DNA from 4 places in the Paenibacillus sp. ALE2 genome. Region 1 is predicted to be linked to each of the others. Evidence: riboswitches for the same ligand, from Rfam matches in the RefSeq annotation. Region 1 holds a riboswitch; each other region holds the start of a gene.
What was found. A riboswitch is a leader RNA that binds a small molecule or an ion and turns the genes downstream of it on or off. The one in region 1 is predicted to bind cyclic di-AMP.

Region 1 (2,202 bases):
GCTAAAATGGTGCTTGATATGGGCTTTCACCTTTCCTTTGGCGGGCCCATAACGTTCAAAAATGCCAAGCAGCCAAAAGAGGTACTGGCCCAGGTTCCGCTGGATCGTCTGCTGATTGAAACGGACGCGCCATACTTGACGCCTCATCCGTTTCGTGGGAAGCGAAATGAGTCGGCCCATGTGAGATTGGTGGCAGAGGCAGCTGCCCAAATTAAGGGAATTACGGTGGAGGAATTGGTATCCATTACGACCCGAAATGCTTTGGAACGATTTGACATTCAGTGAAAAAGCGAAGAAATCAATCAAAATAAAGAGATAGACGGAGCTAATTATGATTTTGTTGCAGGAAACTCAAGAATATTACAATTTTTTAACCGAATATTTTAAAAAATGTACTTGAAACCTGCTTTACAACATGCATGGAAACAGGATATCATCTTTTCAGTGAATTGTTGTTGAGTGTAAACATCAACAAATCATTTCATGAACCAGTCTCGCTGAGTCCCTTTTGCAGGGAACGGGGGAACCGATATGGCTTACAGTACGTCCGGCGTATGTGCAAGAGAGAATGTCTCTTCAGCAGCCGGCTCAACCGAAATTCATTTCCCGAATGGGATGAACAGGTAGAGAAGCCGTATTTCGATTTCTTTCTGGGTCTTCGGGGTGAATGTGAAGGCGACCGCCATGAGCGGTTGACCTAAGCTAGGGCGACTCTCTACGTCCGAACCCGACAGCTAACCCCGTAAGCGTAACAAGAGAGAAGCCATCTCGTGCATGAGTTTTCCCGCATATTCACACATGTCGGAAGCCACGAAAGAGCTCTCTAGTCTCTTTCTTTGGCTTTTTTTGTTGTGAATAAAAGAAAATCTGTCATCATACTGTGGTTAAACAGGGGAGGACAGCATGCCGCGAAGACGGGTACATGGTGCAGGACAGTCGCAGTACGGGCTTGTCTTGTAGAAAATCTGTTATAGTCACGTCAACGATCAACTATGTCTTACTCCAGACGGCGGGCTATGTAAGGAGGACGGAGGAAATGGGCATTTTCCGAAAAGAGGAGACCCATGAGTCACGCTCATCCAGCATGTCTTACGTATTACGTTGGAAGCAAGAGAATGTGCGCCAGGCTGCTTTGGTTGCTATTTTTCTAATCGCACTAACGATTATGATTTCAATTCTGATGTACACGCAATCTAAAAAACAAGTCTTTTTTGTCATCGATGGTAAGGCATCTGCGGTAGAAACCCGGGAATCCAAGCTCCAAGATTTGCTCAATGAGCATTCTATTTCACTTCAGCCGCATGATACAATTTCCATGCCGCTAAATGGGGCAGTTCAGGATGGGGATCGCGTAGTCATTAAACGTGCCAATCAGGTTAAAGTATCCTCAGGCAATAAGACGAAAAAGCTGTACACAACAGAAAATACAGTAGAGGGTGCCATTCGCACTTCGGGCTATAAATTATCATCAACGGATAAAGTTTACCCTGCGTTGGATGCCTCTGTTTCAGCTAACATGGACATAAAAATCGTCCGTGTGAAGAAACAGCAGGTCGAACAGAAAAAACAAGTGCCTTATCAGGTCATCAAAACGGCAGATCCAAGTCTCTATAAAGGCGATAATCGAGTCATTCAAAGTGGCAAATCGGGTGTGGTAGTCCAGCATGTTCAAAAGGTATACCATGATGGAAAATTGGTATCCAAACAGCTGGTCAACAAGGAAGTCGCACAGAATCGTGTGGATAAGGTAATTGCGGTAGGAACGAAGAAGAAACCGGTCGTTCTAGCTGCTTCCATCGGCCCTAAAGATGCGGTTAAGGCTACAAAGGTTAGTTCGGGCAGTGCTGTCCGTAAAGCAGGTATTAATTTTAATTATAGAAAAGTTTTACAAAATGTCTCCATGACGGCGTATTCCGCACAGGAGCCAGGTATCGGTACACGTACCGCCTCCGGCACGCGTGTCACGGAAGGACGCACCATCGCTGTCGATCCGAGTGTAATTCCAATCGGGTGGTGGGTGTATATTGAAGGGGTGGGCTTCCGCCGTGCGGAGGATACCGGTGGCGCGATTAAAGGCCACAAAATCGATGTGTATTATGAGAGTTTGAGCCGGGCCAACCAATTTGGTCGTAAGCACGGTAAAACCGTATATGTTATCGGACCTGTAAAACCGGAAATCAACTAAAACAGGTTGTGTATGTT
Region 2 (2,202 bases), 2.7 Mb from region 1:
CGCAGCCGCTATTTATTTTGTAATGACATTCAGCTTATCTAAGCTGTTGGGTTTATGGGAAAGGAAGTTGAGAGCCAGTGATCACCGTTAAACAACTGCGTAAATCATTCGGTAAGAATGAAATTTTAAAAGGCATTGATATAGATATCGCCAAAGGTGAAGTAGTCGTCATTATCGGCCCGAGTGGTTCGGGGAAAAGTACGTTTTTGCGTTGTATGAATCTGTTGGAACAGCCAACAGAAGGGGAAATCTTGTTTGAGGGTGAGCCGATTACGGCCCGTGGTCATAATATTAATGCGACTCGAGAGAAGATGGGGATGGTTTTCCAACATTTCAATCTGTTTCCGCATAAAACAATACTGCAGAATCTGACGCTTGCACCAACGCAGGTGAAGAAGCAATCGGGGAAAGAAGCGGAGAAAATTGCGTTGGAGCTCCTGCGGACCGTGGGTCTTGAGGATAAGAAGAATACCTACCCGAACCAGTTATCTGGCGGTCAAAAGCAACGTATAGCGATAGCACGTGCTCTGGCTATGCAGCCGCACGTAATGCTGTTTGATGAGCCTACTTCAGCTCTGGACCCTGAAATGGTTGGAGAGGTTCTAGATGTAATGAAGAAGCTCGCTGAAGGCGGCATGACGATGGTGATCGTGACGCACGAAATGGGCTTTGCCCGTGAAGTAGGGGATCGGATCATCTTTATGGACAACGGCCAAATTATAGAGCAAGGCACGCCTGAGCAAGTTTTTGGTACTCCAAGCCATGATCGTACTCGTGACTTTCTTGCTAAAGTACTGTAAGAAAATGCTTTTATAAAATATTGACATAGCCCTTCTCGTGACGATGGTTCACGGAGGGCTTTTCTTTTTTTGTCACCATATCTCCATATTTTCGTAACAAAAAACGGATTCTTAATGACAAAATTGTAATGAGTGTAGTATGATGTTCAAGGTTCCCAACATTTTCATGCAGATAAGGTTACAAAATTGTGATATTATGCAGTAAGCCAAAACTTACCGAGGCAGCACTTATGATAATAAATACTCAGGTGCTGGACTCAAACTATGGGAAGTGCGGGGGACGTAACAACGGCCATTGTTCCAATACATCATAAAAAGTATGGAATATGACCTAGGGGTGAATTGCGCAAGCATAGGGCTTCTCCTGAGCCCGAATCCGACAGCTAACCTCGCAGGCACAACAGAGGAGGTACATATCTTTGAAACACTTAAAACATATTGGAAAAACCATGAAATTTGCGGTGCTTGCCGCAGCGATTGCAGGATTGGCACAGACAGCTGGAGTAGCAAATGCTGCTTCGCTTCATACTGCCAAAGAAGGCGATACTTTCTTTTTGCTTGCTCAACGTTATGGGGTATCGGTAGATGACTTGACGAAGGCTAACCCGGATATTGCGTCCAACAACATATATGCAGGTCTACAAATTAAAGTGCCAGACGAAAAAAGTGTGAAGGCGGCTTCGGATTCGAAACCACAGCTACTTACGGAGAAAGCACCAGCGAATGAGAGGCCAACAATTGAAGCATGGGGCAAAACATTCAATTACAGTAAAGTTGTTGATGTTAAAGCAACAGCATATTCAGCCGCAGCTGATGAAAATGGCAAATGGGGTGCAGTCGATTACTACGGTAATCCGCTTAAACTGGGTACAATTGCAGTAGACCCGAAAGTCATTCCTATGGGAACAAAGGTGCTAGTTACAGGCTATTCCCATCCCGGCTTGCCAGACCATTCTTTTGTAGCCGTTGCCCGTGATCAGGGCAGCGCTATTACCGGAAAGCGGATTGATATCTTTATCCCTGGCAACAAATCATTCGTGAACGACTTCGGCTTCCAAAATGTGAAACTGTACGTTATTGATAAATAGCATTGTGCATATATTTGATTTCATTAAACATAATATATATTATGTAAACTTAATATTATAGCACACAACATATAACTGGGACGACTTCTTATCAGTACGGTCGTTTATCGCTAAAAAAGGCTGTCTTACAAGCAGAAGCATTCTGCTCGTCAAGGCAGCCTTTTTACGTTGTTGGTATATACGAGGCTTAGACATACTGTTATTTTCGTTCCGATGTGTGAAGTAGCCGGGGGACTGTGACAAACTTGTAGCCCTTAGCTTTTAAAGAGTGGATTAGACCCGGCAAAGCTTGGACAGTACCTTGCAAGTTGGAA
Region 3 (2,202 bases), 1.2 Mb from region 1:
AATCCCGCCTCCAGTGGAGCCAGGCGAAGCCCCAATAAACATGAGTATGATGATAAAAAACTGCGTAGCCTGCCGCAAGCCTGCAATGTCCAGCGTGTTGGCACCTGCGGTGCGAGGGGTAACGGACTGGAATAAAGAACCCAGCAGTTTACCACCCCAATCAAGCGAGCCAAGCGTCTTCGGATTCGTAAACTCAAATACAAAAATGACAAGCGTCCCGACGACAATCAGAGCAGCTGTCATGCTGAGTACCACCTTGGTATGCAAGGACAGTCTCTTACGCTTGCGATAATCTGCCAGGTCAGACATCACTACAAAACCAATACCACCCGAAATAATGAGAAACATGGCTGTAAAATTAACAATCGGATCATATACATAACCTGTCAGGCTGCGAAATTCACCGAACAAATCAAAACCAGCGTTATTAAACATGGAAATGGCATGCCAGATCCCAAAATAAATCGCCCTGCCGACAGGCATATCAAATGACCAGCGAATCGAAAAAATAGCTGCACATACGCCCTCAATCATCAGCGAGTACCATAGCACCTTGCGGATCAATCCGACAATTCCTTCGACAGAGGTCTGATTCATCGCTTCTTGCAAAATAAGGCGCTCCCGCAAGGAAATCCGACGCTTGAACACCAGCGCGATCAAGGTAGCCATAGTCATAAAGCCAAGTCCGCCAATCTGAATCAGCGCAACGATGACAATTTGACCAAAGGTTGTAAAAAAGAGCCCTGTATCCTTAACGACAAGCCCAGTTACACAGGTCGCGGAAGCGGCAGTAAACAAAGCGTCTATAAACGCGAGTGGTTTTCCTGTTGTATTAGAGATGGGCAGCATTAACAATAAACTACCTATTAGAATGATAATGGCAAAGCCTGCAACGAATATTTGCGGTGGAGAAAGCCGAAGCCAGCTTGCATTGGGATTCATTTATTCATCACTTCTCCTCCTTGGTGAACTATGAGCATGGAGAACGCTCAGCTCATAAAATCACCAATTCTTTTCAGTTTCTTTTATAAATCAGAAAAGTATCCGCAAAGCGGGATACTTTTGCCTTTCAATACTCACTACACTTTATACGTAACTACCTCATGGAACGTTTGATGACTTTAAGGCGGGCAGCAGCGAAGCGGTCCATTTGAATCTGGAGAAGCGATAGCGCTCGCCTTTGACTCTGAATTTTACCCTTATCAAGGTCTAGAAAATCAAAAAAAATTCAGTGGCAACAGCGATTGGAAGATCAAATGGAACGCGCAGCGTCCTTAACTCAGCAAACTTTTATTCACACTTATACACACAAAAAAAGACACCGGAAAACCGAGTGCCTGACTTGGTTCCTGCCCACAGCCTACGAGGTTAGCTGACGGATTCGGGCAGCACAGTATGCCCTATTTACACTTCCGATCCATCAGGATCGGCTGTAAAATTCCCCCCAGTAACATGGTTCCCCCGTTTTCTCACAGAAATTCGGCTTAAATGTATGTCATTACCCATATATTTCATAGGCATTGCCTCAAGATTATAATCCTTCTCTATCCAGATCACAAAACCGATTTCGCCGAAAAAACGTGAAATTGGCTTTAATTTGCGATTGGGCATCGCTTAATCACAGCTTATCTAATTTTATTAAAACTTTAAAGTGCTTTCACTCTGTTTTCATGAATATCGCTGGTCTGTTGGCGGGAACCTGTGCAGTATGATATCTTTAATGGATGTTCTTATTTACAGATTAAGGAGGAAACTCATGAATCCTATCGGGAAACCGGTCGTGCTCACGGCCAACTTCAAAAAATTAGGCTTGCTGGGCGGGGTTGGCCTGATTTGCTTTTTTATCTTTCAATTGCTTATTCCCTCGCTTAGCAATCCAAGTCCGGAATCATTGATGAATGCAAAGGTCATCAGCAAACAAGAAGCGATCGTACACGCCTTGGACTTTGCCCGTTCCGAGCTGGGCTATACGGAATCACAGCCAGAGAAGCCTGTCGTGACCTATCAGGCTGAAACAGATTTGTACGGTTATTTATCCAGAGAAAAACTGCTTCAAGCGTACGATCGTACATGGAAAAAAAATTATCCTTATGAAACCTTTCGGGTTGATTTGCCTGATTCCTCAGCGAAGGGCAAGCTGCAAATTCATGTGGATTTATCCACTGGGAAGGTCGTTAGCTTTAAACGGATCACCTCCAGCAC
Region 4 (2,202 bases), 1.5 Mb from region 1:
TAACGGAATTTGTGCCCCTTGTAGGGTCTGTGCATCATATTTATATACGCTCATGATATCCCTCCTAATTAAATATTTTACAATTAAATTGTGAACAATTCAACAAGGGGTTGCAAGTCCAGAAGAGTCTACAGACATTGTGCATTGTAAAATCGTCTTTTGTTCAAAACGGTAAATCGCACTTCAAATGGAGCAAATTGAGGTGTTTCTTCTCATAAAAAAGGCTTCATTCGATAATTATCTAGTACATATAGCGCATTTTCTTTCTTTTTTATAAATAAAGGGCAACCGTACCATACCCTACGCCAATATTGACATGCCTTTCATTTTCAAAAAGGGGTGAAATACAGAGTTTTAGAGAGATACGAGAAGCATAGGTTGGTTGTAAGCGTTATCCTTAATCTTCTATGCTCTAAAGGGTGATTTATAGCCTTGCCGTTGAGCTTTACAGTCTTCCTTGCACGGGTGTATGATTCAAGACGTAATTTCAAATTAACAACAATGAAGCAACAACGAATTGTCTAAAGCGCTGAATTTTGCAGTTGCAAAAGCGGGGGAACCAACGAGTATATACGGCTTTGCAAGCCGTGTGTCTCATGGGGTGAATTTTCCGGCCAAGTGCCGTAAATAGGGCGACTCTCACGTCCGAATCCGACAGCTAACCTCGTAAGCGTACAGGGAGAGGCAACAAACCGCCGTGTGCAGCCATGGTTTATTTTATCATGGAATGTATGAAGCCGGAGGAAGCCTTTTTCCTTCGGCTTCTTTTTGTTGTCTTTTTATACCGGGAGAGGAGCTACTGATGGAAGGTCGGTTAATTATTGTCACTGCACCGAATGAAGCGGGCAGAAGTTTTGTGAAATTGCTTATGTTCAAAAAATTGGCGTTTGCAGTTCTCACAAATAGCACCCAGGAGGAACGACAGCTCAAAAAAATGGGTGTAGAGCACATTGTGCGCATCAATACGATGCAAGCGGGAAAATGGAATTTTCCTAAAAAAGAAATTGGTAGTGTGTATTTGTTCGAAAACAGCTTGAATCTAACTTGCCGTTTCCTGCAAATATGTCGGCCACTAACATCAGAATTGATCTATGTTATTACGCACGGCTGTAATCCACAAGGAATTTATCGGGGATTGGGAGCGGACCATGTGATCTACACATTGAACGGAGAGGTGGGTTTCCTGCTGAACGGATAAGCACTTATAACATAGCTGCTTTGTGATTTTATGATGGAATCGGAAATAAAGATCTGAAAAGCGATACGGAGGGTATGAACATGATGGATTTATACATGCTGCTCGTAATGGCTGTGAGTTATGGAGTGATACTGCTGTTTGTACGCTGGTGTGATGCACAGACCTCAAAAGGAGGGCGAAGAGGATGATCGTTGTGCTAGGACTTACGGCTATTGTGTTCGTGTATTTAATCTATGCACTCCTGAATCCTGAAAAATTCTAGTCAACTATAGGATCGAGCAGGCGGGAACAGCAGATCAAGAATGCAGCATCAGAGATGCAGATTTTCGCAAACGTGTGCACTCAATGGATGGTCTGAATCAGGTCTGTTGTTCCAAATGCAGGAGCATTTTAAGGAGGAATAGAGGATGGAGCTACTGCAAATTGGGATTGTGATCATCATATTGTTGCTCTTGGTAAAGCCGATGGGCACCTATATGTATCACGTATTCTCGAATGAACCGAATCGGACGGATCGGATTTTTGGTGGAACGGAAAAGCTGATTTATAAGGCTGTAGGCTTGAAGAAACAGGACAGCATGCATTGGACGACGTACGCTATGAGTTTCATTGCAACCAATGTGGTGCTTGTGGGGATCAGCTACCTGCTATTGCGCTTGCAGGCTATACTCCCGGGCAATCCGGTTGGGAACAGTAATATGGAAGCATCATTGGCCTTTAATACGGTAATCAGCTTTATGACCAATACGAATCTCCAACATTATAGCGGAGAAAGCGGGCTTACGTATCTGACACAGATGGCGTTCGTCACGATGATGATGTTTACTTCGGCTGCTTCGGGGTTTTCGGTTGCTGCGGCTTTTATGAGGGGATTGACGCGGCGCGGTGAAGGGCTGGGTAATTTTTTTCAAGATTTTATTAAAGCCAACATACGGATTTTCCTGCCGCTTGCCTTTGTACTTACGCTGGTGCTGGTGGGATTAAAAGTACCACAGACGCTACAA

Region 2: linked by a shared signal. The riboswitch ahead of ACXHJ1_RS18735 (3D domain-containing protein) and the one ahead of ACXHJ1_RS06610 (3D domain-containing protein) in region 1 are both predicted to bind cyclic di-AMP.
Region 3: linked by a shared signal. The riboswitch ahead of ACXHJ1_RS12085 (TrkH family potassium uptake protein) and the one ahead of ACXHJ1_RS06610 (3D domain-containing protein) in region 1 are both predicted to bind cyclic di-AMP.
Region 4: linked by a shared signal. The riboswitch ahead of ACXHJ1_RS00210 (hypothetical protein) and the one ahead of ACXHJ1_RS06610 (3D domain-containing protein) in region 1 are both predicted to bind cyclic di-AMP.

The regions. Positions count from the first base shown of each region.
Region 1 covers NZ_CM134213.1:1,552,992-1,555,193, reverse strand. Annotated here, with positions in the region: gene ACXHJ1_RS06615 (TatD family hydrolase) at 1-285, shown strand, start outside; cyclic di-AMP (ydaO/yuaA leader) riboswitch at 486-765, shown strand; gene ACXHJ1_RS06610 (3D domain-containing protein) at 1,037-2,185, shown strand.
Region 2 covers NZ_CM134213.1:4,270,566-4,272,767, forward strand. Annotated here, with positions in the region: gene ACXHJ1_RS18725 (ABC transporter substrate-binding protein/permease) at 1-91, shown strand, start outside; gene ACXHJ1_RS18730 (amino acid ABC transporter ATP-binding protein) at 78-800, shown strand; cyclic di-AMP (ydaO/yuaA leader) riboswitch at 1,040-1,213, shown strand; gene ACXHJ1_RS18735 (3D domain-containing protein) at 1,220-1,888, shown strand; gene ACXHJ1_RS18740 (polysaccharide deacetylase family protein) at 2,088-2,202, opposite strand, start outside.
Region 3 covers NZ_CM134213.1:2,774,786-2,776,987, reverse strand. Annotated here, with positions in the region: gene ACXHJ1_RS12085 (TrkH family potassium uptake protein) at 1-942, opposite strand, end outside; cyclic di-AMP (ydaO/yuaA leader) riboswitch at 1,343-1,495, opposite strand; gene ACXHJ1_RS12080 (CPBP family intramembrane glutamic endopeptidase) at 1,757-2,202, shown strand, end outside.
Region 4 covers NZ_CM134213.1:43,878-46,079, reverse strand. Annotated here, with positions in the region: gene ACXHJ1_RS00215 (glutathione peroxidase) at 1-54, opposite strand, end outside; cyclic di-AMP (ydaO/yuaA leader) riboswitch at 518-689, shown strand; gene ACXHJ1_RS00210 (hypothetical protein) at 803-1,198, shown strand; gene kdpF (K(+)-transporting ATPase subunit F) at 1,383-1,460, shown strand; gene kdpA (potassium-transporting ATPase subunit KdpA) at 1,606-2,202, shown strand, end outside.